DNA from 3 places in the Enterobacter sp. UPMP2052 genome. Region 3 is predicted to be linked to each of the others. Evidence: predicted binding sites of a transcription regulator. Region 3 holds the regulator's gene; each other region holds the start of a gene.
The links. Region 3 encodes LexA, which represses DNA repair genes until DNA is damaged. Its sites were predicted from a motif close to TNCTGTATGTACATACAGNA; they were not measured.

Region 1: a site for LexA is predicted at 5,990-6,009, ahead of metR (HTH-type transcriptional regulator MetR). Genes of this name have one in related genera too.
Region 2: a site for LexA is predicted at 8,134-8,153, ahead of ACWKX3_RS06850 (metal-dependent hydrolase). Genes of this name have one in related genera too.

What each region holds. Positions count from the first base shown of each region.
Region 1 covers NZ_JBSKJR010000015.1:16,402-26,784, forward strand. Annotated here, with positions in the region: gene ubiE (bifunctional demethylmenaquinone methyltransferase/2-methoxy-6-polyprenyl-1,4-benzoquinol methylase UbiE) at 1-115, opposite strand, end outside; gene rmuC (DNA recombination protein RmuC) at 182-1,639, opposite strand; gene udp (uridine phosphorylase) at 1,779-2,540, opposite strand; gene ACWKX3_RS22025 (dienelactone hydrolase family protein) at 2,796-3,602, shown strand; gene metE (5-methyltetrahydropteroyltriglutamate--homocysteine S-methyltransferase) at 3,664-5,925, opposite strand; gene metR (HTH-type transcriptional regulator MetR) at 6,041-6,994, shown strand; gene ACWKX3_RS22040 (carboxylate/amino acid/amine transporter) at 6,882-7,781, opposite strand; gene yigL (sugar/pyridoxal phosphate phosphatase YigL) at 7,864-8,664, opposite strand; gene pldB (lysophospholipase L2) at 8,697-9,689, opposite strand; gene rhtB (homoserine/homoserine lactone efflux protein) at 9,799-10,383, shown strand, end outside.
Region 2 covers NZ_JBSKJR010000001.1:1,467,349-1,477,731, reverse strand. Annotated here, with positions in the region: gene chbA (PTS N,N'-diacetylchitobiose transporter subunit IIA) at 1-67, shown strand, start outside; gene chbR (transcriptional regulator ChbR) at 92-910, shown strand; gene ACWKX3_RS06875 (6-phospho-beta-glucosidase) at 1,023-2,372, shown strand; gene chbG (chitin disaccharide deacetylase) at 2,384-3,142, shown strand; gene katE (catalase HPII) at 3,269-5,518, opposite strand; gene cedA (cell division activator CedA) at 5,686-5,961, shown strand; gene ACWKX3_RS06855 (L-cystine transporter) at 6,010-7,401, opposite strand; gene ACWKX3_RS06850 (metal-dependent hydrolase) at 7,529-8,131, opposite strand; gene hxpB (hexitol phosphatase HxpB) at 8,275-8,946, opposite strand; gene ACWKX3_RS06840 (YniB family protein) at 9,096-9,632, shown strand; gene ACWKX3_RS06835 (fructosamine kinase family protein) at 9,669-10,383, opposite strand, start outside.
Region 3 covers NZ_JBSKJR010000012.1:35,365-45,747, reverse strand. Annotated here, with positions in the region: gene alr (alanine racemase) at 1-197, opposite strand, end outside; gene dnaB (replicative DNA helicase) at 207-1,619, opposite strand; gene ACWKX3_RS20730 (quinone oxidoreductase) at 1,686-2,669, shown strand; gene pspG (envelope stress response protein PspG) at 2,854-3,096, opposite strand; gene dusA (tRNA dihydrouridine(20/20a) synthase DusA) at 3,233-4,228, opposite strand; gene traF (conjugal transfer protein TraF) at 4,311-5,570, opposite strand; gene ACWKX3_RS20710 (cupin domain-containing protein) at 5,796-6,284, opposite strand; gene zur (zinc uptake transcriptional repressor Zur) at 6,400-6,912, shown strand; gene ACWKX3_RS20700 (CsbD family protein) at 6,981-7,190, opposite strand; partial or broken gene ACWKX3_RS20695 (hypothetical protein) at 7,239-7,313, opposite strand; gene dinF (MATE family efflux transporter DinF) at 7,310-8,647, opposite strand; gene lexA (transcriptional repressor LexA) at 8,713-9,321, opposite strand; gene ACWKX3_RS20680 (diacylglycerol kinase) at 9,430-9,798, opposite strand; gene plsB (glycerol-3-phosphate 1-O-acyltransferase PlsB) at 10,005-10,383, shown strand, end outside.

The DNA.
Region 1 (10,383 bases), on a different contig from region 3:
TCACATCGTACTTCGCCGCCACGGAATGAAATACGTGGGCCACCATGTCAGCTTTCTGCGCTTTGGCGACAGTCTGAAAGCCAAAGTGCGTTGTGTCTTGTGAATCGTCAACCATCTCAGAGCCTGCTAATCAGTAAAATGTTTGTGAAGTGTAACAGATTGGGCGCATTTGCCCTACGATTCAACCACCGTGATAGAAACGCGTCGGCTGCTCATCTGCGGATAATCCCGCCGCTAAATCATTGTCTTCGCTGGATGTCTTTTGTTCACCAGCCCCTTCACGCAGGCGAAATTCTTCGTCCTGCGCCGTGGCTTGTTCAACCAGTTCCGGATTAATCTCGCGCTTCACTTCCACCCCCATGCTGCGAAATGCCTCCGCCTGAGCCAGAAGATTGCCGCGACCGGAGGCAAGTTTTTTCATCGCCTGGCGGTAATTATCCTGGGCGCGATCCAGGCTTTGCCCTACGGAGGACATGTCGTCCACAAACAGGCGCATTTTGTCGTACAGCTTGCTGGCACGGTCGGCGATCTGCTGCGCATTGCGGCTCTGGTGCTCGTAGCGCCACAGGTTAGCAATGGTGCGCAAGGCCACCAGCAGCGTGGTAGGGCTGACCAGCATAATGTTATTTTTCAGCGCTTCCGTTATCAGTTCGGGCTGTCTGTCGAGCGCCAGCAGAAACGCGGGTTCGACCGGGATAAACATGAGCACGTAGTCCAGCGAACGCAGCCCCGGCAGCTGCTGGTAGTCTTTGCGGCCCAGCAGACGAATGTGGTTACGCACCGACGCGATATGCTCCTGCAGCGCCGATTCGCGGGTATAGTCATCGTCCGCGTTGAAGTAGCGTTCATACGCCACCAGCGTCATTTTGGCATCAATCACCACGTCCTTGCCCTGCGGCAGGCGGACAATCACATCCGGCTGCATGCGCGAGCGGGCATCGTTTTCAATGCTGACCTGCGTCTCGTATTCATGCCCTTCCCGCAGGCCAGAGGCTTCCAGCACGCGGGTCAGCACCACTTCGCCCCAGTTGCCCTGCGCTTTGTTATCGCCTTTCAGCGCGCGCGTCAGGTTGATGGCTTCCTGCGCCATCTGGGCGTTCAGTTGCTGGAGGTTACGAATTTCATGGGCCAGGGTGTGGCGCTCTCGCGCCTCCATGCCAAAGCTGTCCTGCACCTGGCGGCGAAAGCCATCAAGCTGTTCGCGCAGGGGCGTCAGCAGGCTGTTCAGACTTTGGCGGTTTTGTTCGTCAACGCGGCGGTTGCTGTGCTCGAAAATGCGGTTCGCGAGGTTCTCAAACTGCTCGCTCAGGCGTTGTTCGCTGTTGATCATCTGGCGGATTTTGTCTTCCGCATGCAGCTGGGTAGATTCAAGGCGGGTAGTCACTTCGCGAAGATCGGCTTCCAGCGAGGTGTTGATATCACGCAGATTGCGCACTTCGTTATTAAGCAGCTCGCACTCGTCGCGCCAGTGACCACTTTGGGCAAGCTGTTGTTTTACCGCGCTTAGTTCGGCAACCATCTCTTCACGCTCTGCCAGCTGGTCGGCCTTTTGCTGCGCGTGCTGGTAGCTGGCGATCAGCCAGCCTACGCCCACGCTCACCAGCGCAACCACTGCATAAATCAGGATAGAGATATCCACACTGCCCCCTGCATCAACGAATTTCCCGCATAAAATAGAATTGTGCTGTATAAACGTCCAGTTTGAAAGGGTTTTCCTGCGAGGCGCTACGCAAAAAGAAAAGGCCGAACGTGTCGGCCTTTTATCTCAGAAGAGAGGATTAGATCAGGCGGCGAGCCGCTTCAACCACGATTTTCACCGCATGACTTTCGGTCTGCTTCATGGTCTCAGCGTTCGGGATCTCCTGCTGGGTGCGGTTAACGATAACGCCCGCCACCATACCGGCGCGCAGGCCCTGGCTGGCACACATGGTCAGCAGGGTTGCAGATTCCATTTCGTAGTTCATCACGCCCATTGACTGCCACTCTTCCATGGAGCCTTTAAAGCGGCTGACCACGCGGCCAGAGAAGGTGTCGTAACGCTCCTGGCCCGGATAGAAGGTATCTGAAGAGGCGGTGACGCCCACGTGCGTGGTGGCACCAATGGATTTCGCCGCGTCCACCAGCGCAGTGGTACATTCAAAATCAGCGACGGCCGGGAATTCCATCGGCGCAAAGTGCAGGCTTGCACCATCCAGACGCACGGATGCGGTCGTGACCAGCACGTCACCCACGTTGATGTGTGGCTGAATGGCGCCCGTGGTACCGATACGCAGGAAAGTACGAATGCCCAGCTGAGCGAGTTCTTCAACAGCGATAGAGGTCGACGGGCCACCGATACCGGTAGAGCAGACGATGACCGCTTTGCCATCCAGCTCCGCGCGCCAGGTGGTAAATTCACGATGGGCTGCCAGCTTAACCGGCTTATCCATCAGAGCGGCGATCTTTTCCACACGCTCAGGATCGCCAGGGACGATAGCCAGCGTAGCCCCTTGTAAATCGTTTTTAGTGAGGCCGAGATGAAAAACATCAGACTTAGACATAGGTGACTCCTCTGTGGGTCGGTTAGTCAGAAGAAGTAAAAAGGTACTTTACAGAAGCAAAGCGCTGAATTTCGTGACACATCTCACCATGAATGAAAATGATTGCAGTTAATTTCCGTCAAATAGTGATTTACATCACATTAACAAGTTATATCGTAGGACACTGCACAAAAGATAGACCGTATCAGGCACTGTGGATTGTTAACCTGGTGTCTATATTTACCTTTGCGCTAACTCATTGGTACGGAGAATGCCATGACTGAAAAAACCGGCTTTGCACCTGCTGCGGCCCCTCATGCTTCCACCCTCGTCTCAACGCCTGAAGAGGCGATTACCGGGGGCGAAACCTCGATTCCCACGCAGGGAGAGAATATGCCTGCTTATCACGCGCGGCCAGAATCGGCGGAGGGTCCGCTGCCGATCGTGATTGTGGTTCAGGAGATTTTTGGCGTTCACGAGCACATTCGCGACCTCTGCCGCCGCCTGGCGCTGGAGGGTTATCTGGCCGTTGCGCCAGAACTCTATTTTCGCCAGGGCGACCCCAATGACTACAGCGATATTCCGACGCTGTTCAGTAATTTAGTCAGCAAAGTGCCGGATGCACAGGTGCTGGCCGACCTCGACCACGTCGCCAGCTGGGCGGCGCGCAACGGCGGCGATCCGCACCGTCTGATGGTCACCGGCTTCTGCTGGGGTGGGCGCATTAGCTGGCTGTATGCCGCACACAATCCGCAGCTCAAAGCCGCTGTGGCCTGGTACGGCAAACTGGTTGGAGAAAAAACGCTGAATTCGCCGAAGCACCCTGTTGATATCGCGACCGATCTCAACGCGCCTGTGTTGGGGCTGTACGGCGGTCAGGACACCGGTATTCCGCTGGATACGGTCGACACGATGCGCCATGCGCTTCGCGCGGCTAACGCAAAGGCGGAGATCGTGGTTTACCCGGATGCCGGACATGCCTTCAATGCCGATTATCGTCCGAGCTATCACGCGGAGTCTGCCAAAGATGGCTGGCAGAGAATGCTGGCATGGTTTAGCCAGTACGGCGGGAAGAAAGCGTAAAAGTAAAAAGCCCGGTGGCGGCGATGCCTTACCGGGCCTACATTTTGGGTGGGCGATTATATTACCCCTGACGCAAGTTCTGCGCCGCCTTCACCATGTTTGCCAGGGCGCTTCGGGTTTCCGGCCAGCCGCGGGTTTTCAGGCCGCAGTCCGGGTTCACCCACAGGCGCTCTGCCGGAATGCGCTGGGCGGCCTTCTTCAGCAGAGCCTCAATCCACTCCACGCTGGGCACGTTTGGCGAGTGAATGTCGTACACGCCCGGCCCGATTTCATTCGGGTAATCAAACTCCTCGAACGATTCCAGCAGCTCCATGTCCGAGCGCGAGGTCTCAATGGTGATCACGTCGGCGTCCAGCGCGGCGATAGCGTCCATGATGTCGTTAAACTCGCAGTAACACATGTGAGTGTGGATCTGCGTGTCGTCCTTCGCCACGGCAGCGTTGATGCGAAATGCCTCCACGCCCCACTTCAGATAAGCGTCCCAGTCACTGCGACGCAGCGGCAGGCCTTCACGCAGCGCCGGTTCATCAATCTGGATGATGCCGATGCCCGCCGCCTCGAGGTCCGCCACTTCGTCACGCAGCGCCAGCGCGATTTGCTTCGCGATGGTTTCGCGGCTAACGTCTTCACGCGGGAAAGACCAGCATAGAATGGTCACCGGGCCGGTCAGCATGCCTTTCACCGGCTTGTCGGTCAACGACTGGGCGAACTTCGCCCACTCCACGGTGATCGCTTCCGGGCGGCTGATATCGCCGATCACCACCGGCGGTTTCACGCAGCGGGAGCCATAGCTCTGGACCCAGCCGTTCTGGGTAAAGACGAAGCCGTCGAGATGCTCGCCGAAATACTCCACCATGTCGTTACGCTCGGCCTCGCCGTGAACCAGCACGTCCAGGCCGAGACGCTCCTGCTCGGTAATCGCCTGCCTGATGTGCTCAGCGATACCGGTACGGTAGTGGCTGGCGTCCAGTTTGCCCTTTTTGAAGTCGAGACGCAGACCGCGGATTTCAGTCGTCTGCGGGAACGAGCCGATAGTGGTGGTTGGCCAGGCAGGCAGGTTAAAGCGGGCACGCTGGGCTTCAGCACGCACCTCATAGGCGCTCTGACGCTGGCTGTCCTGGGCGGTAATGGCCGCCAGGCGTTTCTCTACCGCCGGGTTGTGAACGCGGGACGAGTGACGACGCGCCTGAATCGGGGCACTCCATTCGGCAATCGCCGCCGTGTCGCCGCTGTTAAGGGCGTCGCGCAGCAGGGCCAGCTCCTGGCATTTCTGCAGGGCAAAGGCAAACCAGCTTTTCACTTCCGCATCCAGACGGGTTTCAACGCTTAGGTCGATGGGGCTGTGCAACAGCGAGCAGGACGATGCGACCCACAGCTCACGTTTCCCGACAATGTCTTTGATTTGTGCATATTTCTCGGTCAGGTCGGCGCGCCATACGTTACGACCGTTGATCAGGCCTGCGGATAATAGCCACTCTTCCGGCAGGCGTTTGTGCAGCGCTACCACATCGTCTTTGCCGTGGACCAGGTCAACGTGCAGGCCCTGCACCGGCAGCGCGGTAATGGTATTCAGGTTCGGCGTGACGCCTTCAAAATAGGTGGTCAGGAGCAGCTTCACCTGCCCGGTAAGCGCGGCATATGCCGGCTTGAAGGCATCCAGCCACGCCTGCGGCAGCTCCAGTACCAGCGCAGGCTCATCGATTTGTACCCACTGAATACCGCGTTTACCCAGCTCAATGAGCACCTGTTTGTAGACCGGCAGAATGTCGTTCAGCAGGCTCAGGCGGTCGAACGGCTCGCCTTTTACCTTGCCCAGCCACAGGTACGTCACCGGCCCCAGCAGGACAGGTTTCACCTGATGCCCCAACGCCAGCGCTTCGTCCACTTCATCCAGAAGCTGGGTCCAGGTCAGCCTGAACTGCTGACCTTTCACAAACTCAGGCACCATATAGTGATAGTTGGTGTTGAACCATTTGGTCATTTCCGCCGCTGCCGCTGGCTCACCCGTTGGCGCACGGCCACGGCCAATGCGGAACAGGGTGTCGATATCTACCGATCCATCGCTGTTCTGATGACGAGCCGGCACGTTGCCAAGCAGCAGGCTGGTGGTCAGAACATGGTCGTACCAGGCGAAATCGCCCACGGGCAGCAGGTCAATGCCTGCGTCTTTCTGCTGGTCCCAGTGACGTGCGCGCAGCTCGCGGCCCGTTGCCAGCAATTCTTCACGGCTGAGGTTGCCCGCCCAGTAGCTTTCCTGCGCTTTTTTCAGCTCGCGACGCAGACCAACGCGAGGGAAACCGAGAGTGTGATTACGGATTGTCATGGTGTGCCCCTTGTGAAATTCGTTATTTAGACGTCCAGATGTTTACACATCTATAATTGGCAGGTACTGTATATTCCTCAAGCGCAAATTGTTCATGGCGAAGTGAAGGACTTTCATGATCGAGATAAAACACCTGAAAACGCTACAAGCGTTGCGGAACTGCGGTTCACTCGCGGCGGCGGCGGCCACGCTGCATCAGACCCAGTCCGCACTTTCTCACCAGTTCAGCGATCTGGAACAACGCCTTGGCTTTCGTCTGTTTGTGCGTAAGAGCCAGCCGCTGCGCTTTACGCCGCAGGGTGAAATTCTGCTCCAGCTCGCGAATCAGGTGCTGCCGCAGATTGCGAGCGCCCTGCAGTCCTGCAACGAGCCGCAGCAGACCAGGCTGCGCATCGCCATTGAGTGCCACAGCTGTATTCAGTGGCTGACCCCCGCGCTTGAGAACTTCCGCCAGAAGTGGCCGCAGGTGGAGATGGACTTTACCTCCGGCGTGACGTTTGATCCTCAGCCTTCGCTCCAGCAGGGCGAGCTGGATCTGGTGATGACCTCGGACATACTGCCGCGCAGCGGGCTGCACTATTCCCCGATGTTTGATTTCGAGGTGCGTCTGGTGCTGGCCCCGGACCATCCGCTGGCCGCCAAAACGCGCATCAGCCCTGAAGATCTGGCCACGGAAACGCTGCTGATTTACCCGGTTCAGCGCAGCCGACTGGATATCTGGCGTCATTTCCTCCAGCCAGCGGGCATCAGCCCACAGCTGAAAAGCGTGGATAACACCCTGCTGTTGATTCAGATGGTTGCCGCCAGAATGGGCATCGCGGCGCTGCCGCACTGGGTGGTGGAGAGTTTTGAACGCCAGGGCCTGGTGGTGACCAAAACCCTGGGTGAAGGACTGTGGAGCCGGCTGTACGCCGCCGTGCGCGATGGCGAGCAGCGTCAGCCGATTACGGAAGCGTTTATTCGTTCAACGCGGAACCACGCGTGCGACCATCTTCCGTTTGTGCGGAGCGCGGAGCGACCCAACGGCGATGCACCCACAGCGAAGCCAGGATCACTGCTCCCCCAATAATGAAGCTCGGCCAGTGCGGTTGTTCCTGCCAGATCGCCAGGTTGACCAACAGCCCGGCAGGCACATGAACGTTGTTCATGATCCCCAGCGTACCGGCGTCCACCTGGGTCGCGCCGTAGTTCCACATGAAGTAACCCAGCCCGGACGCGACCACGCCCAGCCATACCAGAACGCCCCACTGTAGCGACGTGGTCGGCAGCTTCTGCGGATTGCCGAGCATAAACCACGCCGCTACCGCAACGATTGCCGCGCCCATATAGAACCAGGCAAAGGCGTTGTGCTGCGGCATCGGGCGGGTCTCCATCAGGCGCTTGTAGCCCACCATGCCGATGGCAAAGCTGATATTGGCAAGCTGGACGAACATCAGCCCGGTCCAGAAGTGGTCGCTTACTTTGTCATAACGAATAATCGCCGCCCCCACGACCGCCAGCGCAGCGCTTAGCAGATATCCCCAGCGCAGACGACGCCTGCTGAGCAGATCGTAGATCAGCGTGATGTACAGCGGCGTAAGCACGGTAAAGAGCAGGAATTCCGAGACGGACAGGTAAACGTAGGCCCGGAAGCTGAACAGATACATGATGCCGAGCTGCATCGCGCCCACCAGCATGTACAGCAGGAGAGTTTTCAGCGTTTGCCCGCGCGTGCGCAGAAACGGCAGGAACACCAGCGCCGCCAGCCCCACGCGCATCAGCACCGAGAAGTAGCTGTCGACCGAACCGGCAAGGTATTCGCCAATCAGGCTAAAGGAGAAGGCCCACAGGATGGTGGTGATAATGAGTAGCGCCACAATGCTTGTCTCTCAGAAAGAAGGACAGGCATTGTAGCGAACTCTTTAGTTGACGACTGAGCAATAAATAACCGAATGAAGATTATTCAAGAAACAGTTTGCGCAGGTACTTCGGCACCGCGTTGTCACCGTTGGTACCGATGACTTCCAGCTCAGGATGCAGATCTTTCAGGCGCTGGTGCGCGTTCTCCATGATGCAGCCTTTGCCCGCCATAGAGAGCATCTCAGCATCGTTCATGCCGTCGCCAAAGGCGATACAGTCTTTCAGCCCGAAGCCCAGACGTTTGGCTACCGCTTCCAGCGCATGGCCTTTAGAGACCCCGCCCGCCATCACTTCCAGACAGGTCAGCGTTGAGAAGCTGACGTTCACCCGGTCGCCCCAGCGCGCGTTAATCGCCTGCTCCAGCGGCAGCAACTCTTCGTGGTTTTCGCAGGTAAAGAACACTTTGCTGATCCCTTCCGGATCCAGCAGCCCCGGTTCGTACAGGGAGTAGTTAAACACGGCTTCCTTGAAGAAACGCATCTCGTCCGGGCGGTGGCGGTTCATAAACCACTCGTCGTCACGGTACACGTTGGTGACGATATTCGGGTTGTTGTTCACCACGCCGAAGAGATCGGTGGCGATGTCGCGGTCGAGGTTATGGGTAAAGATCAGGTTGCCATCGGTGTCGTGCACGCGCGCACCGTTGGAGGTGATCATGTAGGCTTTGATCTCCAGGTTATCGCGGATCTGCCCCACGTCTACGTGGTGGCGGCCAGTGGCGAACACAAAGTTCACGCCACGGGCGGTCAGGAGTTTTAAGGTCTCTTTCGCGTAAGGCGACAGGGTGTGGTCGGGCGAAAGCAGCGTGCCATCTAAATCAGATGCGACAACCTGGTACATAGGGATTTCAACCTCTGGTAAAAAAACAAGAATCAGTTATGCCTGTTGAAAAATTCAACGATGGCGTTAAGCGCGACTGAGCGCATGTCGTCCTTTTCGAAAAGGATCTCATGGTACGCGCCGTTTATGACCAGCGGTTTACCCCCTTCACAAGGGTGTCCGGCGGCGGCGCGCAGTTCACAAAAGCGGTCATGCATGCGGTTATCGACCACACGCTCCTCTTCCGCCTGGATTAACAATGTCGGGGTGGCGTCATTCGCCACGCCTGCCAGCACCTGTTCACCCGCAAGGATACCTTCCCGCACCCAGTGCCAGGTAGGGCCACCGACGCGCAAGCGTGGTTCATCGGCATAAAAACGCAGATTACGGCGATAGCGCTGCCGGCTGTGGGTCAGCACGTTGATGGCAAACGGCAGCGCACGCCACCGCCCTGTGCCGATGGCATACCCCTCTCGAATGCGCTGATGGCCCTCAGCCCAGTCGAGAATGTGGCGCACCATCCAGTCAGGAAAACGAATGACAATGCCATACATCGGCGCGGTCAGCGCAATGGCATCGCACTGTTGTTCATGGCGTTGCAAAAAGAGCGTAGAGATAGCGCCACCCATAGAGTGCGCCAGGATATAGCGCTTACGCCACGGGCCCGGCTCCACTTCCTGCTGCCAGAAGGCGGCCAAATCGTCGACATAATCGCTGAAATTATCCACGTGGCCGCGATGGGTGTCCGGCAACATGCGCCCGGAAAGCCCCTGCCCGCGGTGATCGATGATCAGAACATCAAAACCGGTGTGAACCAGGTCATAGGCCAGTTCCGCATATTTAACATAGCTCTCGATGCGTCCGGGACAGACGACAACCACACGATCGTTTTTCTCGTTGCGAAAACGCACGAAACGTACCGGAACATCACCCACGCCCGTAAACTCATCTTCCTCACGCTGACGCCAGAAGTCGGTCAGCGGCCCCATAGAGAAAGCAGCAAATGCGTTTTCTCGAGTTTCCCAGTCCTTTTTCTGCTGAAACATCGGGTTTCCACCCCCGTAAGCCAAGGAATATCGTTTTTTCGTAACCGGTCACAAAATGACTCAACAATAGCGTATTGTGGCATAAAAACAGACGATTCGGGAGCTTCAAATGACCTTCGAGTGGTGGTTCGCGTACCTGCTGACATCCATCATCCTCAGCCTTTCTCCTGGCTCTGGCGCCATCAACACCATGACCACCTCTATTAACCACGGGTATCGCGGCGCGGTTGCCTCTATTGCCGGTTTACAAACCGGGCTGGGCATCCACATCGTGCTGGTGGGGATTGGTCTGGGAACGCTGTTCTCCCGCTCGGTGCTGGCATTTGAGGTGCTGAAATGGGCCGGTGCGGCATACCTGATTTGGCTGGGGATTCAGCAGTGGCGCGCGGCAGGCTCGATTGACCTGAACACGCTCGCCCAGACGCAAACCCGTGGACGTCTGTTTAAACGGGCGGTTTTTGTGAACCTGACTAACCCGAAAAGCATCGTCTTCCTTGCCGCCCTGTTCCCGCAGTTTATCGTGCCGCATCAGCCACAGGTGATGCAGTATGTGGTGCTCGGCGCGACGACCATCATTGTCGATATCATCGTGATGATTGGCTACGCGACGCTGGCCCAGCGGATTGCGGCGTGGATTAAAGGGCCTAAACAGATGAAGGCCCTGAACAAGGTGTTTGGTTCGCTGTTTATGCTG
Region 2 (10,383 bases), on a different contig from region 3:
AATGACGTCCATGCTGGCCCGCGAGCTGGTGGCTGAGTTGATTGAGCTTCACGAGAAGATGCAGTAAGTCAGGTAGCAGGAGGTCAGCACGATGGAAATTAAAACCGCTTTTGAGCAGCAGCTGTTTAATGGCAAAAATTTTCATGTGGTTATTTACAACAAGACGGAGAGCGCGAGCGGTCTGCACCAGCACGACTACTACGAGTTCACGATTGTTCTGACCGGCCGCTACTATCAGGAGATCAACGGCAAGCGTGTCCTGCTGGAACGCGGTGATTTCGTCTTCCTGCCGATGGGCTCCTATCACCAGAGCTTTTATGAATTCGGTGCAACGCGCATTCTCAACGTTGGGGTAAGCAGACGTTTCTTTGAGAAACACTACCTGCCGCTGGTGCCGTTCTGCTTCGTGGCCTCGCAGGTCTATCGCGTCAAAAACGAGTTCATGACCTGGATTGAAACGGTGATTGCATCGCTTAACTTCCGCGATAACGAATTTGATGAGTTTATTGAAACCGTCACCTTCTACGTGATGAACCGTCTTCGTCATCACCGTGAAGAACAGCAGGTGATTGATGATATTCCCCAGTGGCTGCGCGGCACCGTTGAAATGATGCACGATAAATGTCAATTCAGTGACAATGCGCTGGAGAATATGGTGGCGTTATCGGGTAAGTCGCAGGAATATTTAACCCGCGCGACCCAGCGCTATTATCGCAAAACGCCCGTGCAAATAATTAATGAAATCCGCATTAATTTTGCCAAAAAACAGCTGGAAATTACGAACTACTCTGTCACCGATATTGCCTATGAGTCGGGCTACAGCAGTCCCAGTCTGTTTATTAAGACCTTTAAGAAATTTACCTCATTCACACCGAACAGTTACCGAAAGAGTTTAACGGTAATGAATTAACTTTTGGCGGTTATATCCGCCACGAATACTGTCTTGATTGCTTGCCCAAAATAGCGGGAACAGCACGCTATACGTTGCAGGCGGTTAACCTGATATGCGAAGGGAGATATTTATGCAACAGAAATTAAAAGTCGTAACCATTGGTGGCGGCAGCAGCTATACCCCGGAATTACTGGAAGGTTTCCTGAAACGTTATCATGAACTGCCGGTGAGCGAATTATGGCTGGTGGACGTTGAGGAAGGTCAGGAGAAGCTGAATATTATTTTCGACCTCTGCCAGCGTATGGTTGAAAAAGCGGGCGTTCCGCTCACCGTGCATAAAACCCTCGACCGCCGTCTGGCGCTGAAAGATGCTGATTTTGTAACGACCCAGCTGCGTGTAGGCCAGCTGAAAGCCCGCGAGCTCGACGAGCGTATACCGCTCAGCCACGGCTACCTCGGTCAGGAGACTAACGGCGCAGGTGGCCTGTTCAAAGGGTTGCGTACCATCCCGGTGATTTTCGACATTATCAAAGATGTGGAAGAGATCTGCCCGAATGCCTGGGTGATCAACTTTACTAACCCGGCGGGCATGGTCACCGAGGCGGTGTACCGCCATACCGGCTTCAAGCGTTTTATCGGTGTATGTAATATTCCGATTGGCATGAAGATGTTTATTCGCGACGTACTTGCGTTGAGCGACAGCGACGAGCTGTCCATCGACCTGTTCGGCCTGAACCACATGGTATTCATCAAAGATGTGATCGTTAACGGCACATCACGCTTTGCCGAGCTGCTCGACGGTGTGGCCTCCGGCCGTCTGACTGCCGCATCGGTGAAAAATATCTTTGACCTGCCGTTCAGCGAAGGGCTTATTCGCTCGCTGAATCTGCTGCCGTGCTCCTATCTGCTTTACTACTTCAAGCAGAAAGAGATGCTGGCGATTGAGATGGGTGAATACTACAAGGGCGGCGCGCGTGCACAGGTTGTGCAGAAAGTTGAAAAGCAGCTGTTTGATTTGTATAAAGATCCGAACCTGAACGTTAAGCCAAAAGAGCTTGAGCAGCGCGGCGGGGCGTACTATTCGGACGCGGCGTGTGAAGTGATTAACGCCATCTATAACGACAAGCTGGCGGAACACTATGTGAACGTGCCGCATCACGGACACATCGATAACATTCCGGCAGACTGGGCCGTTGAGATGACCTGTATCCTGGGCCGCGACGGCGCAAAACCGCACCCACGCATCACCCATTTTGATGACAAAGTGATGGGCCTGATCCATACCATCAAAGGGTTTGAAGTGGCGGCGAGCCACGCTGCGTTAAGCGGCGAGCTGAACGATGTGCTCCTGGCGCTGAACCTTAGCCCACTGGTGCATTCCGACCGCGACGCGGAACAGCTGGCGAGTGAGATGATCCTGGCGCATGAGAAATGGCTGCCAAACTTTGCTGCTACGGTTGAGAAGCTGAAACACCGTTAAGAGGGGGCGCAATGGAAAACCTGCTGATTGTGAATGCCGATGATTTTGGCCTGTCGAAAGGGCAGAACTACGGCATCATTGAAGCCTGTCGTCGGGGCATCGTGACCTCGACCACCGCCATGATCAATGGTGAAGCGGCCGGGCACGCGGCGCAGCTCAGCCGGGACGTACCTGAGCTCGGTGTCGGTATGCACTTTGTGTTGACGCTGGGCATGCCGCTTTCCCCCATGCCGGGCCTGACGCGCGACGGCGCACTGGGCAAATGGATTTGGGAAATGGCCGAGCAGGGGACGTTGCCGCTCGACGAAATCACCCGCGAGCTGGACTGCCAGTTTAACCGCTTTGTTGACGTGTTTGGTCGTGAGCCGACACATATCGACAGCCATCATCACGTGCATATGATCCCGGCGATTCTCCCGATTGTCGCGGAGTTTGCCCGGCGTAAAGGGGTGGCGATGCGCGTGGATCGCACTGAGCTGGCGCTTCATGGCCTGAGCAGCCCGTCTGTGTCCACGACCGACGGGTTCAGCAGCGCATTTTACGGGGATGAAATCGACGAAGCACTGTTCCTGAAGGTACTGGATGAGTCTGCCGCACGAGGCGAGCATTCGCTGGAGGTTATGGCGCACCCGGCTTTTGTTGATAATACGATACGCAAAAGTGCCTACTGCTGGCCGCGGCTGACAGAGCTGGATATCCTGACCTCATCCTCGCTGAAGTATGCGATTGCCGAGCGCGGTTATCGTTTAGGGACGTTTAACGATCTGTGAGTAAAAAGCCCGGGGGCGAGGTAAAAGTAAAAAGGCAACGAACGTTGCCTTTTTTTATGTTTGCTCCCTCTCCCGTGGGAGAGGGTTGGGGTGAGGGTATCAGCCCGCACGGCCACCCGGCTTTTTTTATGCCGGGATCTGCGCAGTTTTACTGCTTCGCGACCACACGCGGTGGGCGGCGAGCAGGTCGAACAGCTGGGTCATAAACGCATCATCAACGCTGTCACCCTCGACAATCCCTTCTTCGCCTTGATCCGCTACTTTCAGCAACGGTTTAAACTGGCGTGCGTCGCCAGCAAACACAATCGGCTTCAGGTGCTTGTAGGCTTCCAGCAGGTAGTAGTTGGCATCACCGTTGCCAAGCAGGCTGGCGATATCGCCGCACGGCACAATCACCGCATCCACCGTCAGCGACGGCGCCCCCGCAAAGGTGGCCGCTATCGGCAGTACTGAGCCGTCATCAGCCGTCACTTCGCCCATGCGCGAGTAGAGCAGTTTGGCGTGCACCCCTTTGGCTTTCAGCGCTGTCATGATCGCCAGCAGATCGCTGGCGCGGGTTTTGTCGTTAAGCAGGATCCCCACGACGCGGCCCTTGATTGACCCGCCCGGTACCGCATAGAGGCTCAGGGACGGATCTTTCCTGATGCCGTTGACGTCTTTCGGCGGGGCGGCATGACGCTGTTCGTCGGTGAGCGTAATGCCGAGATTGTCGGCAACGCTCTGGGCAAGCTGGATATCGATATGCGCGAGCTGATCCACCACGCGCTCGCGGATGTAGGTGCGCACCACTTTACTCAGTTCGAAGCTAAAGCCGCCGATAATATGCTGTTGCTCAATTGGCGTCTGGCTGTTCCAGAACAGGCGAGGGTGGGCGTAATACTCCCCAAAGGAGGGGCTGCGTTCGCGGATTTTTGCCCCGTCCACACGTTCCTGATAAGACTCAAACCCGCCGCGCTTCGGCCCCGGCGGCGTTTCACGCGGCCAGTTATCGTTGATCGAGTTAGGTTCGTAGTTGGCCGGGTTGGTGTCGATATCCTGGCGGTGCATCCCGTCGCGCTGGAAGTTGTGGTAAGGGCAGGTGGGGCGGTTGATCGGGATTTCGTGGAAGTTTGGCCCGCCAAGGCGGCTGATTTGCGTATCGGTATATGAGAATAAACGCCCCTGCAGCAGAGGATCGTTGGTGAAGTCCAGGCCGGGGACGATATGCCCTGGGTGGAACGCGGCCTGTTCGTTTTCGGCGAAGAAGTTATCCGGGTTACGGTTGAGCACCATTTTGCCCACCAGCTGCACGGGAACCAGCTCCTCGGGGATCAGCTTGGTCGGGTCGAGCAGGTCGAAATCAAACTTGAACTCGTCCTCTTCCGGGATTAACTGCAGCCCCAGTTCGTATTCCGGGAAATCACCCGCTTCAATGGATTCCCACAGCTCGCGACGGTGGAAGTCCGGGTCACGACCGGTCAGCTTCTGGGCTTCATCCCACACCAGCGACGCTTTACCGGCGACCGGTTTCCAGTGGAATCGCACAAACGTGGCTTTACCTTCGGCGTTGATCAGGCGGAAGGTGTGGATCCCGAACCCTTCCATGGTGCGATAGCTGCGCGGGATCCCACGGTCGGACATCGCCCACATCACGTTGTGTAAGGTTTCGGGCTGTAGGGAAACATAGTCCCAGAAGGTGTCATGTGCACTTTGTCCCTGCGGTATGGCCCAGTGTGGCTCTGGTTTTACCGCATGGACAAAGTCAGGAAACTTATGTGCATCCTGAATAAAGAAGATCGGCGTATTGTTCCCTACCAGATCGAAAATCCCTTCGTCGGTGTAAAACTTGGTGGCAAAGCCGCGGATATCACGCACCGTGTCGGCAGAGCCTGCGCCGCCCTGGACGGTAGAGAAGCGCACAAACACCGGCGTTTTTTTGTCGGGATCGGAGAGGAAGTCCGCTTTAGTGATATCTTTCAGGCTCTTATAGGGCTGGAAATAGCCGTGTGCCGCAGAGCCACGCGCGTGAACGATGCGTTCCGGGATGCGCTCGTGGTCGAAATGGGTAATTTTTTCCCGCAGGATAAAATCTTCCAGCAGGGTAGGCCCGCGAGAGCCTGCGCGCAGGGAGTTTTGGTCATCGGCAATACGTACGCCCTGATTAGTTGTCAGCGCATGGCCTTCGCCGCCTTTGCGGTGAGGCTCGAGAGCATTCAGTTTTTCATTTGCGTTGCCCGGGGATTTGAAACTTCCCGGCGCAGTAGGTTGTTCGCCCGGTGCGGAAGGGCCCGGTGAAGGCTTATGCGATCCGTCCGCTGGAGCAAGTGAATCCATTCCCGGTTGAGATTCTTCAGTGCCATGAATGGGTGATTGATGTGTTTTATCATTGTTCGACATTGCACGCTTCTCCTGTATACGTTCCTAAAAACCCTATTAAGGATAGAACAATGTCATGAACAGGCTAACGAACCAGGCGTTTTAGGACATTTTTCTTAACGAAAGCTGTCATCATCGGCCCCCGAGGCGCGACGGGTGGGGGGAGAATCGGCTATGATAGAAATTTCCTGTATTCAGAATCTGTATTAGTGAACCCGTCGCTTATGAAACCTCTTCGCCAACAAAATCGCCAGGTTATTAGCTATGTACCCCGCGTCGAACCTGCGCCGCCTGACCATGCCCTGAAGGTTGAGGGCTTTCGCGATGTCTGGCAGCTGCGTGGGAAGTACGTGGCATTTGTGCTGATTGGTGAACACTTCCGCCGCTCCCCCGTGTTTACGGTCCCCGAGTCGGCGCAGCGCTGGGCGGTGCAAATCCGCCAGGAAGAAGAGGTTGAAGATTAACAGACATAAAAAAACCGCCATCAGGCGGTTTTTTTTATTGTGCAGTGATTAGCGGTGCGCCAGTTCGACGTCATCTTCACTTTCAAGGATAGTTTTGTCCGTCTGCTTCAGCCACTGGCTGGTCAGCGTCCCGGCAGTCATGGAGCCGCTGACGTTCAGAGCGGTACGACCCATGTCGATCAGCGGTTCAACGGAAATCAGCAGTGCAACCAGCGTTACCGGCAGACCCAGCGCAGGCAGTACGATCAACGCAGCGAAGGTTGCCCCACCGCCAACACCCGCCACACCGGCGGAGCTGATGGTGACAATACCCACCAGAGTCGCAATCCAGACCGGATCCAGCGGGTTGATCCCCACGGTTGGCGCAACCATCACCGCCAGCATCGCCGGGTAAAGCCCCGCGCAACCGTTCTGACCAATGGTGGCACCAAAGGAAGCAGAGAAGCTGGCGATGGATTCTGGTACGCCCAGGCGACGCGTTTGCGCTTCAACGTTCAGCGGAATAGAGGCGGCGCTGGAGCGACTGGTAAAGGCGAAGGTCAGCACCGGCCATACCTTACGGAAGTATTTCAGCGGGCTCACGCCGTTTACGCCCAGCAGGATACCGTGCACTACAAACATGATGGCGAGACCCAGGTAAGACGCAATCACGAAGCTACCGAGCTTGATGATGTCCTGCAGGTTGGAGCCTGCTACCACTTTGGTCATCAGGGCCAGCACGCCGTAAGGCGTCAGCTGCATGACCAGGCGAACCAGCTTCATGACCCAGCTTTGCAGGGTATCGATGGCGACCAGCACGCGTTCACCTTTCGGCGCATCGTCTTTCAACAGCTTCAGTGCCGCTACGCCCAGGAACGCCGCGAAGATCACTACGCTGATAATGGACGTCGGGCTTGCACCGGTCAGGTCAGCAAACGGGTTCTTCGGAACAAAGGAAAGCACCATTTGCGGAACGGTCAGATCGGCGAGTTTACCAACATAGTTGGTCTGGATTGCCGTCAGGCGCGCGGTTTCGGCTGAGCCTTGTACCAGACCTTCGGCGGTCAGACCAAACAGGTTAGTCACCAGTACACCGACCAGCGCGGCGATAAGCGTAGTGAACAGCAGGGTCCCGATGGTCAGAAAACTGATTTTACCCAGTTGGGTGGCGTTGTGCAGACGCGCAACCGCGCTCAAAATAGAGGCAAACACCAGCGGCATGACAATCATCTGCAGCAGTTGCACATAGCCGTTACCGACAATGTTGAACCACTGGATAGACTCTTTCATTACCGGGCTATCGGAACCGTAAATGGCGTGTAATGCCAGACCAAATACGACACCCATACCCAGACCGACGAGTACTTTCTTCGCCAGGCTCCACTGTTTGTGGCGCGTCTGTGCGAGAAGCAATAGCAATACAACGAACACAATAATGTTCGCGATGAGTGGAAAATTCATCCCCGTTCTCCTGATTTATTATCCGGTCGGTTTTTACCGAGCCTGTTGGCGCAAGGTTAGCAGAAGTGTGATGTGGCGCTTATATCCAAATGGAATGGTTTATGACAAATGTGATTATTTTGTCGGTTTAATGTTCAATCTGGTGATTAATAAAACGATTAAACTGGAATTGCAGGGAGTTAATCATTTGCGATGACCAGCGGACTGCACTGTTTTCGGGCAGCGTTTGCGGCATCCAGACCGCCCAGGCAAACAGCGCCATGCACAACACGCGCTCAAGCTGGTTGCCTTTCTGGGGGGCGAGGATCGGTAAGCGGAAGCGCCACCGGCAGGGCCAGAGAAGCGGCACGCCCGCCGGGGTGAGCATGTCGGCAAGAATATGGCTCAAATAGCCCAGCACCATGCCCTGAATGGCATCGGCAGGCACTATCCAGCTATCAGGGACCTTAAGATAGAAAAGCGTCAGCAGGCCAAAAACAGCCAACAGACTGTGGGTAAACCCGCGATGACCAAAGGCCCTGGCAATAGGTTTGGATATCCACTTCAATCGTTGGCCAAGGAAAGACTTCGGATGATCGATATCCGGCAGCAGGCAGGTCAATACTGCGGAAGGGACAATATGCCACCAGTCCCCCTGCGCCAGCACAGGGGTAAGTTCAGCGTTTTTAGAAAACACCGCGCAGGCAATTGAAAAAAGCAGGTGGCCTTCCGCCGTCATGATAAAACCCAACAAACTGTCAATTCATACAGTATAGGTTTTTTATACAGTGTACGGAAGAGGTGACGGTGTAACCCTTTGTCACAAACGGGCACTATTCATGCGCTTTCGTGCCCGGTCATACGCTTTCAGGCAGCGATGCTGCCTGAAAAGGGTTACTCGCCGCGCAGGTGCTGCGGGGTAAGTTCGGTTAGCGATGACAGTTTGACATCGGCCAGCGCAAAGCGGGGATCGTGCTGACCTTCTTCGGCCGGGACAACAATCGAGCGCATACGCGCCGCTTTCGATGCCACCATGCCGTTGACCGAATCTTCCAGCGCCACGCAGGACAGCGGGTCAAGGCCCAGCTTCGCGGCACAATCCATATAAACCTGCGGGTGGGGTTTGCTATAGGGCAGCTTTTCCGCCGAGGCCAGCGCGTCGAAGCTGTCGCGCAGCTCAAACATCGTCAGCACTTTTTCCAGCATATGCAGCGGTGAGGCAGACGCCAGCCCCACTTTTAAGCCTTGTGCCTTACAGAGCGCAACGGCTTCACGCACGCCGGGCAGAAGAGGCTTGTTTTCCTCAACCAGGGAAATCGCGCGACTGATAATCCGGTTGGTCACTTCGTTGCGGTCAGGGCCAACCCACGGCTGGTGGGCATACCACAGCTCAACGACCATATCGATGCGCAGCCCAAGCGTGTCGGGCAACTCGTTCCGGCGAGAGATATCTACGCCAAGGCTGGCCATAACGTCCAGTTCAGCGCGATCCCACAGCGGTTCGGAATCGATCAGCAGTCCATCCATGTCAAAAATAGCGGCAAGAATCTGGCGCGGTGCCGTCATTATTACGTCTCCTTCTCTCAGGTGTCCGACAAACGATAAATGCTAAGTCCAGTCTGCAATTTAGCATATTGCCTTCAAAGAACGGGCGAAAATCACGGTCAGCAGGTAGACTTAGGCACAAATAACGCGTCTTTTTTGAAGGGGAACTGATGACGTATCAACAAGCTGGACGCATCGCTGTCTTAAAACGTATTGCCGGGTGGGTCATTTTTATTCCGGCGGTGATTTCAACGCTGATTTCCATCTTTAAATTCATGTTCGATCACAGCGAAAAGCAGCCGGGCATCAATGCGGTTATGCTGGATTTCGCACATGTGATGATTGAGATGATGCGCTTCAACACGCCATTCCTGAATTTTTTCTGGTACAACTCGCCGACGCCGGATTTCCACCAGAAGCTTAACGTTGGGTTTTGGGTAATCTATGCGCTGATTTTTATTGCGATGGCGCTACAGGCCTCGGGCGCACGCATGAGCCGTCAGACGCGTTTTTTGCGTGAAGGGGTGGAGGACCAGCTGATTCTGGAGCAGGCCAAAGGGGCCTCAGGGCTGACGCGCGAGCAGATTGAATCGCGGATTGTGGTTCCGCGTCACACCATTTTCCTGCAGATATTTCCGCTCTACGTCTTGCCGGTGATCATCATTGTGGCGGGCTATTTCTTCTTCTCGCTGCTCGGCTTCCTGTAAGAAAACGCAGGGTGGCACATTAGCCACCCTGTGAGATCAGGCCGCGAGCACGCGATCCAGCGCGCGCTGCGCGTTAACCAGATGCTCGCCGCCAAACAGGATCGCCCGGTTGAGCAGGGTATAGAGCTGGTAAACCGGCTGTCTGTCGAGGAAATCGCCAGGGAGCGGGGAGACGGACTGATACCCATCGTAGATTTGCGGCGGCTGCTCAGGATGGAGCGGCAGCATGGCGAGATCGCACTCCCGGTCACCCCAGTAGCAGGCGGGGTCAAAGATATAAGGGCCGTTTGGCCCCAGCGCGCAGTTCTCGGACCACAAATCACCGTGCAGTAATGATGGCTGTGGCTGATGCGAGGCGAGCCGTTGTTGCACATGTTCGACGATGGCGTCGATGTTACCGAATTCCAGCCCTCTCTCTGCGGCAAGCTCAAGCTGCCAGCCAATGCGCTGCTCGGCAAAGAACGTCGACCAGCGGCGCTGCCAGGCGTTAGGCTGTGGCGTGGTGGAGAGATCGTTGTCAAAGTCGAGGCCAAACTGCGGCTGATCGCTCCACTGGTGCAGGCGGGCAATTTGCTGTCCCAGGATGAAGGCGCTGTGGGCATCCAACGGGCGCGCCGGCAGATACTCCATCACCAGAAAACTGTAATCTCTGTCGGTTCCCACGGCCCAGACCTGCGGAACCGTGACCGTTTTACTGCGCGATAACAGTTCCAGCTGATCGGCTTCGGCGGTAAAGATAGGAAGTAATTCC
Region 3 (10,383 bases):
AGGCGGAGTGCTTCTTCGAGACGGGCAACGCCAAAAGCGTCGGCATCGGGGAGCGTTCGCGCGGTCTCCAGAAGACCGTGTCCGTAAGCGTTCGCTTTCACGACTGCAACGAGCTTGCTGGCAGGTGCCAGTTCACGCAGACGTTGCAGGTTGTGTCGCAGAGCGCGGCGGTTAATAACAACAGTTGCCGCTTGCATTTGAATTCCTTATTCGTCGTCGTACTGCGGTCCCGCATAGTTATCAAAGCGTGACCATTGTCCATTAAAGGTCAGACGTACCGTACCGATTGGGCCGTTACGTTGCTTACCAATAATAATTTCAGCGATCCCCTTCAGGTCGCTGTTCTCGTGATACACCTCATCACGATAGATAAACATGATTAAGTCGGCATCCTGCTCGATGGAGCCGGATTCACGCAGGTCGGAGTTGACCGGGCGCTTGTCAGCACGCTGCTCCAGAGAGCGGTTAAGCTGGGAAAGCGCCACCACCGGCACCTGCAACTCTTTGGCTAACGCCTTAAGCGATCGGGAAATTTCAGCGATCTCCAGCGTACGGTTGTCGGAGAGCGACGGCACGCGCATCAGCTGGAGGTAGTCGATCATGATGAGGCCGATCCCGCCATGTTCACGCGCGATACGGCGCGCGCGGGAGCGCACTTCCGTTGGCGTCAGCCCGGAGGAGTCATCGATATAGATGTTACGTTTTTCCAGCAGTATGCCCATGGTGCCGGAGATACGCGCCCAGTCCTCGTCGTCAAGCTGGCCGGTACGGATGCGGGTCTGGTCCACGCGGGACAGCGATGCCAGGGAACGCATCATGATCTGTTCCGAGGGCATCTCAAGACTAAAGATAAGCACCGGTTTATCCTGCAACATCGCCGCGTTTTCGACGAGGTTCATCGCAAATGTCGTTTTACCCATCGACGGACGCGCGGCAACGATAATCAAATCCGACGGCTGCAGGCCAGCGGTTTTCTTATTGAGATCGTCATAGCCCGTGTTGACGCCGGTTACGCCATCGTGCGGCTGCTGGAAAAGCTGTTCAATACGCGCGACGGTGGCATCGAGCACCTCGGCGATGTTCTTCGGGCCTTCGTCTTTATTGGCGCGGCTTTCGGCGATTTTAAAAACGCGAGACTCGGCGAGATCGAGCAGGTCTTCGCTGGTGCGCCCCTGCGGATCGAAACCGGCCTCGGCGATTTCATTCGCCACCGAGATCATCTCGCGCACGACCGCACGTTCGCGCACAATGTCTGCATATGCGCTGATGTTGGCCGCACTTGGCGTGTTTTTCGAGAGTTCTGCCAGATAAGCAAAGCCGCCGACGCTGTCCAGCTGCCCCAGGCGCTCCAGCGATTCCGCGAGCGTGATCAGGTCAATCGGGCTGCCGGACTCCTGCAGGCGCGCCATTTCAGTGAAGATATGGCGGTGCGGGCGGGTATAGAAATCCTCTGCGACGACGCGCTCGGCGACATCGTCCCAGCGCTCGTTATCCAGCATTAAACCGCCCAACACCGACTGTTCCGCTTCAATCGAGTGCGGCGGGACTTTTAACCCGGCTACCTGAAAATCACGGTCGCGGGGTTCAGTCTGTTTGTTGAAGGGTTTGTTTCCTGCCATAGTGAATGGAGTTACCGAGATAAAGAGTGGGTCGAAAGATTACCATATTTTTCTGACGGAGGGAGCATGGCAACGCGCATTGAATTCCAGAAACATGGCGGACCAGAGGTGCTTAAAGCGGTGGAGTTTACCCCCGGCGCGCCTGGCGAAAATGAAGTCCAGGTTGAAAACAAAGCTATCGGTATTAACTACATCGATACCTACATTCGCGGCGGTCTCTATCCGCCACCGTCCATGCCGAGCGGGCTGGGAACCGAAGCGGCGGGCGTGGTCATCGGCGTCGGCAGCGCGGTTAAGCATCTTAAAGAGGGCGATCGCGTGGTGTACGCCCAGTCGGCGCTCGGCGCGTACAGCTCTGTCCACAACGTTCCGGCGGATAAAGCCGCCCTGCTGCCGAATGCGATCTCCTTTGAACAGGCCGCGGCCTCATTCCTGAAAGGGCTGACGGTCTATTACCTGCTGCGCAAAACCTACGAAATCAAACCGGACGAGCAGTTCCTGTTCCACGCCGCCGCCGGGGGCGTAGGGTTAATCGCCTGTCAGTGGGCGAAGGCGTTAGGTGCGAAGCTGATTGGCACCGTAGGCAGCGCGCAAAAAGCCCAGCGCGCAAAAGAGGCGGGCGCGTGGCAGATCATTAACTACCGTGAAGAGAGCCTCGTCGAGCGTTTAAAAGAGATCACCGGCGGCAAAAAAGTGCGCGTGGTGTATGACTCGGTAGGCAAAGACACCTGGGAATCGTCGCTGGACTGCCTGCAGCGCCGCGGCCTGATGGTCAGCTTCGGTAACGCCTCCGGGGCCGTGACCGGCGTTAACCTTGGGATTTTGAACCAGAAAGGGTCGCTGTACGTGACGCGTCCTTCCCTGCAGGGCTACATCACCAACCGGGAGGAGCTGGAGGAAGCCAGCAACGAATTGTTCTCGTTGATCGCCAGCGGCGTGATTAAGGTGGATGTGGCAGAAGCGCAGAAATATCCGCTGGCCGATGCGCAGCGTGCGCACGAGGTGCTGGAGAGTCGGGCGACACAGGGGTCAAGTCTGCTTATTCCCTGATCCCTGAAAAGAAATTGGGCTTCCCGTGGGAAGCCCTTTCTTTTTTTAGTTCGGCTGTATGTAGGGTACAGCTCGATGAATTCTGTAGCGGCAGCCATAGTGACAGATTCGATAAGTAAATCCTATTCTGTTCTAAGCCCCGTCGCCGGAAAAGTTGCAGGTATGTGACGAACCCCTCAATACCTTAGTAACGGAACCGGTTATTACGCTGATAAGTGGGGAGTTTTGGCGATTTAATGGCCCGTATAGCCCACACGACGGCAACCGCCAGCAGCAGCCACGGCAGCAGCTTGATCGTCAGGGCAAACAACCCGCCGATAAACATCACCACCGTTGCGACGACCAGCGCCGCGAGAATGCCGAGTAACGAGACGCCCGTCACCATCAGCATGACAAAAAAGCCAATCACAAAAAGTAGTTCCAGCATGGTGCTCTCCCACGAGTTCCCGAATAATGCGTTAACCATTACAAGAAACGTGCCAAAACTAACCCGTTGTTCTGAAAGCAAAACGCCCCGCAGGATTTTGCGAGGCGTAGTGAATTTGACTATCTTTTAGCGAAATTTATCGCTTATCGGCAACCAGACGCAGGGCGTGCTCAAGCACGTCAATATCGGCCCCCGCTTTGTGCGCATTTTCACTGAGATAGCGTCGCCACTGGCGCGCCCCCGGAATCCCCTGGAACAGGCCGAGCATGTGACGCGTAATGTGGCCGAGCCAGGTTCCGTTGCTCAGCTCGCGTTCAATGTAAGGGTACATTGCGCGTACGACGGATACGGGGTCAGTATCAGCACCCTCGACGCCAAAGATTTCGCGATCGACCGTCGCCAGGATGCCAGGGTTTTGATACGCCTCGCGACCAACCATCACGCCGTCCATATGCGCCAGATGCGTTTTGGCCTCTTCAAGCGATTTTATGCCGCCGTTAATCGACATCGTCAGATGCGGGAAGTCACGCTTCAGCTGGTATACGCGCGGGTAGTCCAGCGGGGGGATTTCACGGTTCTCTTTCGGGCTAAGGCCGGAGAGCCAGGCTTTACGCGCGTGGATGATGAACATCTCGCACTCCCCTTTGCCTGAGACCGTGTCGATGAAATCGCACAGGAATTCGTAGCTGTCCTGGTCGTCAATGCCGATACGCGTTTTCACCGTGACCGGAATCGAAACCACGTCGCGCATGGCTTTGATACTGTCGGCAACCAGCTGCGCGTTCCCCATCAGGCATGCGCCAAACATACCGTTTTGCACGCGATCGGACGGGCAGCCTACGTTGAGGTTGATCTCGTCGTAACCGCGCGCTTCGGCAAGCTTCGCGCACTGCGCCAGCGCCGCCGGATCGCTCCCGCCCAGCTGCAGCGCAACCGGATGCTCTTCGTCGCTGTAGGCCAGATAGTCCCCTTTTCCGTGGATAATCGCCCCGGTGGTCACCATTTCGGTGTACAGCAGCGTATGGCGGGAGAGCTGGCGCAGGAAGTAGCGGCAGTGTCTGTCCGTCCAGTCAAGCATCGGCGCTATGGAGAAACGGTGAGCGGGGAAAGCAGTCTGTAATTCTGACGACATGGCGAAGTTTTAAGCATCTGGTGGAAAAGGGGCGCTACTATAGCACAAAGAAACACCGGAGGCGGAGTGCCTCCGGTGCACTTTAGAAGGTCATGCTGAGCTGCGCGCCTGCGCCCCAGGTTTCATCTTCCCCATACAGTCCCATCAGGTCTACGTGGACCGTGTTGAACGGCGCAAAGCCCAGACCGCCGGTAAAGACATTGCTGTCGTTACCCTTCACGTCGGCACGGTAACCCGCACGCACCGCCAGCCAACTCAGCGGCGTGACTTCAGCACCTACGCCGACGTACTGAGAGGTATCTTCACTCTTAAAGCCTTTGGTTTCGGTCAAGTCACCGTCGGCGGTCAGCGTCACCAGATCGTTATGCCAGGCGGCACCGGCGGTGACCAGCGGGCGGATCTGATAGGTATCTTTGTAGCTCACCACTTCACCCGTGCGGCCATTGCGGATGCGAACATCTTTGGTGTCGATATCGCGCGACATCAGGTTCTGCCCGCTCACGCCCACCGTCCAGTGTTCACCGAAATCGGCGGCAATACCCGCATCAACGTTAAAACCGGTGTCGTCCGTACGGTAGCGGCTATCATTCCACTTGTTGCTGTCGTAATCGTAAATCGATGTGGTGTAGTTATAGACCCAGGTTTTCTGCAATTTTGGCGTCACGCCCACGGAGACCGGTACGCCGCCCAGGTCGAACTGACGGGCAACGGCGATACCGTAGTCGGAGACAATCGCCGCGCGGCCAGAGGCCGTGGAGTTGAGGTTTTTGGTGATTTGGTCAGTACCGTTCAGCGCAGCATCCAGCGCCACGCCTGCGGCCACCGCATCACTTCGTTGGATCCCGCGCAGGTAATCAATATCCTGCTGATCGATAGAGGAGCTGACGCGCCCGTGGGCATAACCTTTAGCCATAAACGCCACGGAGAGCACGTCGTTAGGAATGCTGACGGCAATCCCTGCACCGGCTGAAGCACGGGCGGTTTTGCCTTTAAGGTAATCCAGCTCGTCAGCGAGATCTTTCGCCGCGCCCTGGAACTGATTAATTGAGCCTAACGGATTGGTAATGATGTCGATGGGGGTGAGATTATCAATAACATCCTGATAGCGATTGATCTTATCGTTGATGTTATCAATTTCGTCCTGAAGGTTGTCTTTATCCGTAATTTGCGCGCCAACGGACGGTAATATTACCGTAACATCGTCCTCGGGTTTTGCCTTTGCTAATAACGCCGGGTTGATTAACGCCCCGCTGCCATAGCTCCCCGCCGCGACGCCCGTTCCACCCATTGCGTCGCTTCTCGCCTCCGCCCAGGTATTGGCTGCTCCCGCCTGATTTGCCATAAACAGGGAGACAGCGATGCTAACCACCGAAAATTTAAAATGTTTTTTCACAGTATGCTCGTCTTATAGTCTGTTATGAAATAACTCCCGTCTGTTATCACCCAAACAGGAACGAACTATTGCTGTGAATAAGAACGAAAAGACCCGCTATTTCTTTCCCTAAATAAAATTCCGTGAGGGCCTGTTGTTATGTGTGACGGCCCTCAATATTTATAGAAGAGGAAATTATTTTCGCCCAACTTTTCCATCGTGCGGGCCAAAAAACTGCGGAGGATGGTCAACCCAGCGGTCTTCACGCGTGGCGGCATACACCGGGTTGAGCGGATAGTAGATGCGGTTGTGCTTTTTATTGGCCTCTCCCACCACCAGTAACCGTACCTCCTCCTCGGTATTGTTGATAAAGGTATGGCAAACGCCGGTTCCGGCAGGAAAACCCACGCTGTCGCCCGGTTCCAGCTTCCACAGATAACCGTTGATCCAGGCTTCCGGGTAGCCTTCCAGCACGTAAACAAACTCCTCTTCATCGCTTTCCGCATGCGGATAAGAGGTGCGTCGGCCCGGCGGTAAACGCTCATGATGAATACCCATGCGGCTCAGCCCAAGCCTGCGGGCCAGCGGTGCGCCGATGGAAAACAGTTCGTTGCTATCGGGATAGGTTGCGTCGTCCGGGCCTTCAACGTCGCGCCAGTGTCGAATGCAGTCAGGTCTTTTCATGGTTAATGTCCGCTGTTGCAATGCGACAGGTATAGCACAGCCTGGGGAAACTCGGTGTTTTTAACAGAACATGATAAAGTGAGGGTTTTCCGCCCTATTACACCCGAGGTGCTTCATGGATAAGTCCACAACAGAGCTGTTAGTGCAGGCTGAAAAGCTGTGCGCGCAACGCAATGTGCGCCTGACTCCGCAGCGCCTTGAGGTACTGCGTCTGATGAGCCTGCAACAAGGTGCCATCAGCGCGTACGATCTGCTTGACCTGCTGCGTGAAAGCGAACCGCAGGCAAAACCGCCCACCGTCTATCGCGCGCTGGATTTTCTGCTTGAGCAGGGCTTTGTGCATAAGGTGGAATCGACCAACAGCTACGTGCTGTGTCACCTGTTCGATCAGCCCACCCACACGTCCGCAATGTTTATCTGCGATCGCTGTGGCGCGGTGAAAGAAGAAGGTGCGGAAGGGGTTGAAGACATCATGCATACGCTGGCGGCCAAAATGGGCTTCGCGCTGCGCCATAACGTCATTGAAGCACACGGGTTATGCTCCGCCTGCGTGGAAGTGGAATCCTGCAGCCATCAGGACGCATGTCAGCATGACCACTCCATCCTGGTGAAGAAAAAACCCCGCTAGCGGCAAAAGAAAAGGCGGCTCATGGCCGCCCTCAGGAGTACTTCCGTGTTCGCACGGGTGGTAATCAATTACCAGCGATAGTCGTTACGGGTTTCCCAGTCTTTGACTTCGGTTTCCGCCTGATCTTTCTCGTAACCGTAACGCTCCTGGATTTTACCTACCAGCTGGTCACGTTTACCTTCGATGACGGTCATGTCGTCATCGGTGAGTTTACCCCACTGTTCTTTCGCTTTACCTTTGAATTGCTTCCAGTTGCCGCCGATTTCGTCTTTATTCATAATCGTGTCCTCGTATTAAGCGTAAATTCGTATCGTCCGGTACGTGCATTTCTGCTGGACGTGATAATTATTATAGTCAGGGATTCGGCAGCCCGATTTATATTCAGAATCTTTAACCGTCACGATATATCAGAACGGGCAGGAAACCAGGTGTTGTTTCGCCAGTGACGGTGCCAGATAAAGGCCAGCGAGAGGCCCCGCAGGGAGAGGAATACCGCGAGCGCCAGCCACAAACCATGGTTACCCAGGTACGGCAGCGTAAAGAGCGTCAGACCAAAACCGGCCGCCGCAACTGCCATGCTGTTGCGCATTTCCGCGCCTCGCGTTGCACCAATAAACATACCGTCCAGCAGATAACACCAGACCCCCACCACCGGCAGGATCACCTGCCAGATGAGGTAATGGCTGGCCAGTTCACGCAGCGCCGGGAGTGAGGTGAGCTGCGCGATGATGTGCCCACCGAAACAGGCGTAGATCAGTGCAAATGCCAGTGCGACCAAACCCGACTGACGACACGCCGCCCGCCATACTTCGCGAAGCTGGCCGCTTTCACGCGCACCGTATGCCTGCCCGGAATGGGCTTCAACCGCATAGGCAAAACCATCCAGCGCGTAGGCGGTAAAGGTCAGGAGCGTCATTAACACCGCATTGACGGCAACAATTTCTGGCCCAAGGCGCGCCCCGAAGACCGTCAGCGCACCGAAGCAGAGCTGTAACAGCAGCGAGCGCAGCATGATATCCCGATTGAGCGCCAGCAGCTTACGCATATTGCCCCGCCAGGCGGTTTTGAGCAGCGCAACCGAGATCCCGCGCATCGCCAGAGCGCGCCAGACCATCCACAAGCCAATCAAAAATGTCCCGTACTCGGCGATTGCGGTTGCCAGCGCCGCCCCCCGCACGTTCATATGCAGGCCCATGACCAGCCAGAGATCGAGCACAATGTTGAGCAGGTTACCGACCACCAGCAGGATCACCGGCGCGCGGGCGTACTGCACGCCCAGCAGCCAGCCAAGCAGAACCAGGTTTGCCAGCGAAGCGGGCGCACTCAGCCAGCGGATTTCGAGGAAACGCCGCGCCTGCTCCAGCACTGCTTCGCTGCCGCCCACGATATGCAGCGCCAGGTCTATCAGCGGCGTGCGCAGCAAAACGATCAGCGCGCCTGCACCGAGCGCCAGGAATAAAGGTTGAACCAGCGCACGCGCCAGCCGCAGCGGATCTTTCGCGCCGTAGGCCTGGGCCGTCAGCCCTGTGGTGCTCATGCGTAAAAAGAGCAGCAGCATAAAGAGGAAGCTGGTTGCCGTGGCGCCAATCGCCACGCCGCCCAGATAGACGGGGGAATCCAGATGACCAATAACCGCCGTGTCCACCAGGCCGAGCAGAGGAACGGTAATATTGGAAAAAATCATCGGCAGCGCGAGACGCCAGAGTGCCTTATCAGAAGCAGTCAGCAGTGACATGGGAGAATACCGGGGACGATAAAACGAGACGGGCCGCGGAGAAACCGCAGCCCGTCAGGAAGAGATTACAGCCATTCGCCGTTGCGGATAACGCCAACGGCCAGCCCTTCAATGGAGAAGCTGTGTTCTCGCAGGTCTACCACAATAGGCGTGAATTCGTTGTTTTCCGGCAGCAGCTGCACGGTATTGCCTTGTTTCTTCAGGCGCTTAACGGTCACTTCATCATCAATGCGCGCAACCACAACCTGGCCGTTGCGTACGTCCTGCGTTTTGTGAACCGCCAGCAGATCGCCATCGAGAATACCGATGTCTTTCATCGACATCCCGCTAACGCGCAGCAGGAAATCAGCGCTCGGCTTAAACATACCGGGGTCCACCTGATAGTGGCTTTCGATATGCTGCTGTGCCAGCAGCGGTTCACCCGCCGCAACACGGCCAATCAGCGGAATACCCGTCTCTTCTTCAACAAGCAGGCGAATACCGCGTGATGCGCCAGAAACAATCTCAATGACGCCTTTACGCGCCAGCGCTTTGAGGTGTTCCTCAGCCGCGTTTGGAGAGCGGAAACCCAGACGCTGCGCGATTTCTGCACGCGTGGGTGGCATACCCGTCTGGCCGATATGATCCCGAATGAGATCAAACACCTCTTGCTGCCTGGTCGTTAACGCTTTCATTCCGCCCCCTGGGTGTATATACAGTTATGCTGTGAGTATATACAGTCAAAGGCGATTTTGGAACCAAAAACTGCACAAAAAACCAGGGACTTAATTATTCCTCGAGGCTCATCGGAAATGTGACCAAAGCAGCGTGACCCAGGTGATGGCTGCGATGATAATCGCCAGCAGCACGGCAGCCGATCCCATATCTTTAGCGCGACCCGAAAGCTCATGAAATTCTGAACCAATTCGGTCTACCACTGCCTCAATAGCGCTATTGATAATTTCCACTATCATCACCAGAAGTACGGAACCAATGAGGAGTACGCGGGTTATGGCATCAACATCAAGGAAACACGCGATGATAACCGCGACAATCGCGGCAACCGCTTCCTGGCGGAAAGCAGCTTCATTGATCCATGCGGCGCGGAAACCTTTCCATGAATAGCCTGCAGCTTTGATGATTCGGGTTAACCCAGTGGTATTATTGGCCATTAAAAGAACCTTATAGTGGAAATAGCGTCAGTAACTATACACAAAATCATTCATGCTGCCTCAGGCGAGCCTGAAGGATGCAGTGTATATAGCCGCAGCGCGTTTTGCTGCAGCCTGAAGTATGACGGGTAACAACAGAAATCTTGCGCGCTTTCTGTTATCCTTGCGCCGCAATTGCATTATTAACCAGAGGCTTTACATCGTTTATGTCCGGCTGGCCACGAATTTACTACAAGTTACTTAATTTACCATTAAGCGTCCTGGTAAAAAGTAAGTCTATCCCAGCAGAACCCGCGCTGGAATTAGGGCTCGATACGTCGCGCCCTATTATGTACGTTTTGCCTTATAACTCGAAGGCTGACCTACTGACGCTTCGCGCCCAGTGTCTGGCGCATGACCTTCCCGACCCGCTAGAACCGCTGGAAGTTGATGGCACATTGCTGCCACGCTATGTGTTTATCCACGGCGGGCCGCGCGTGTTCACCTATTACACGCCGAAAGAAGAGTCCATCAAGCTGTTCCATGACTATCTTGACCTGCACCGCAGCAATCCTGGCCTGGATGTGCAGATGGTGCCGGTCTCCG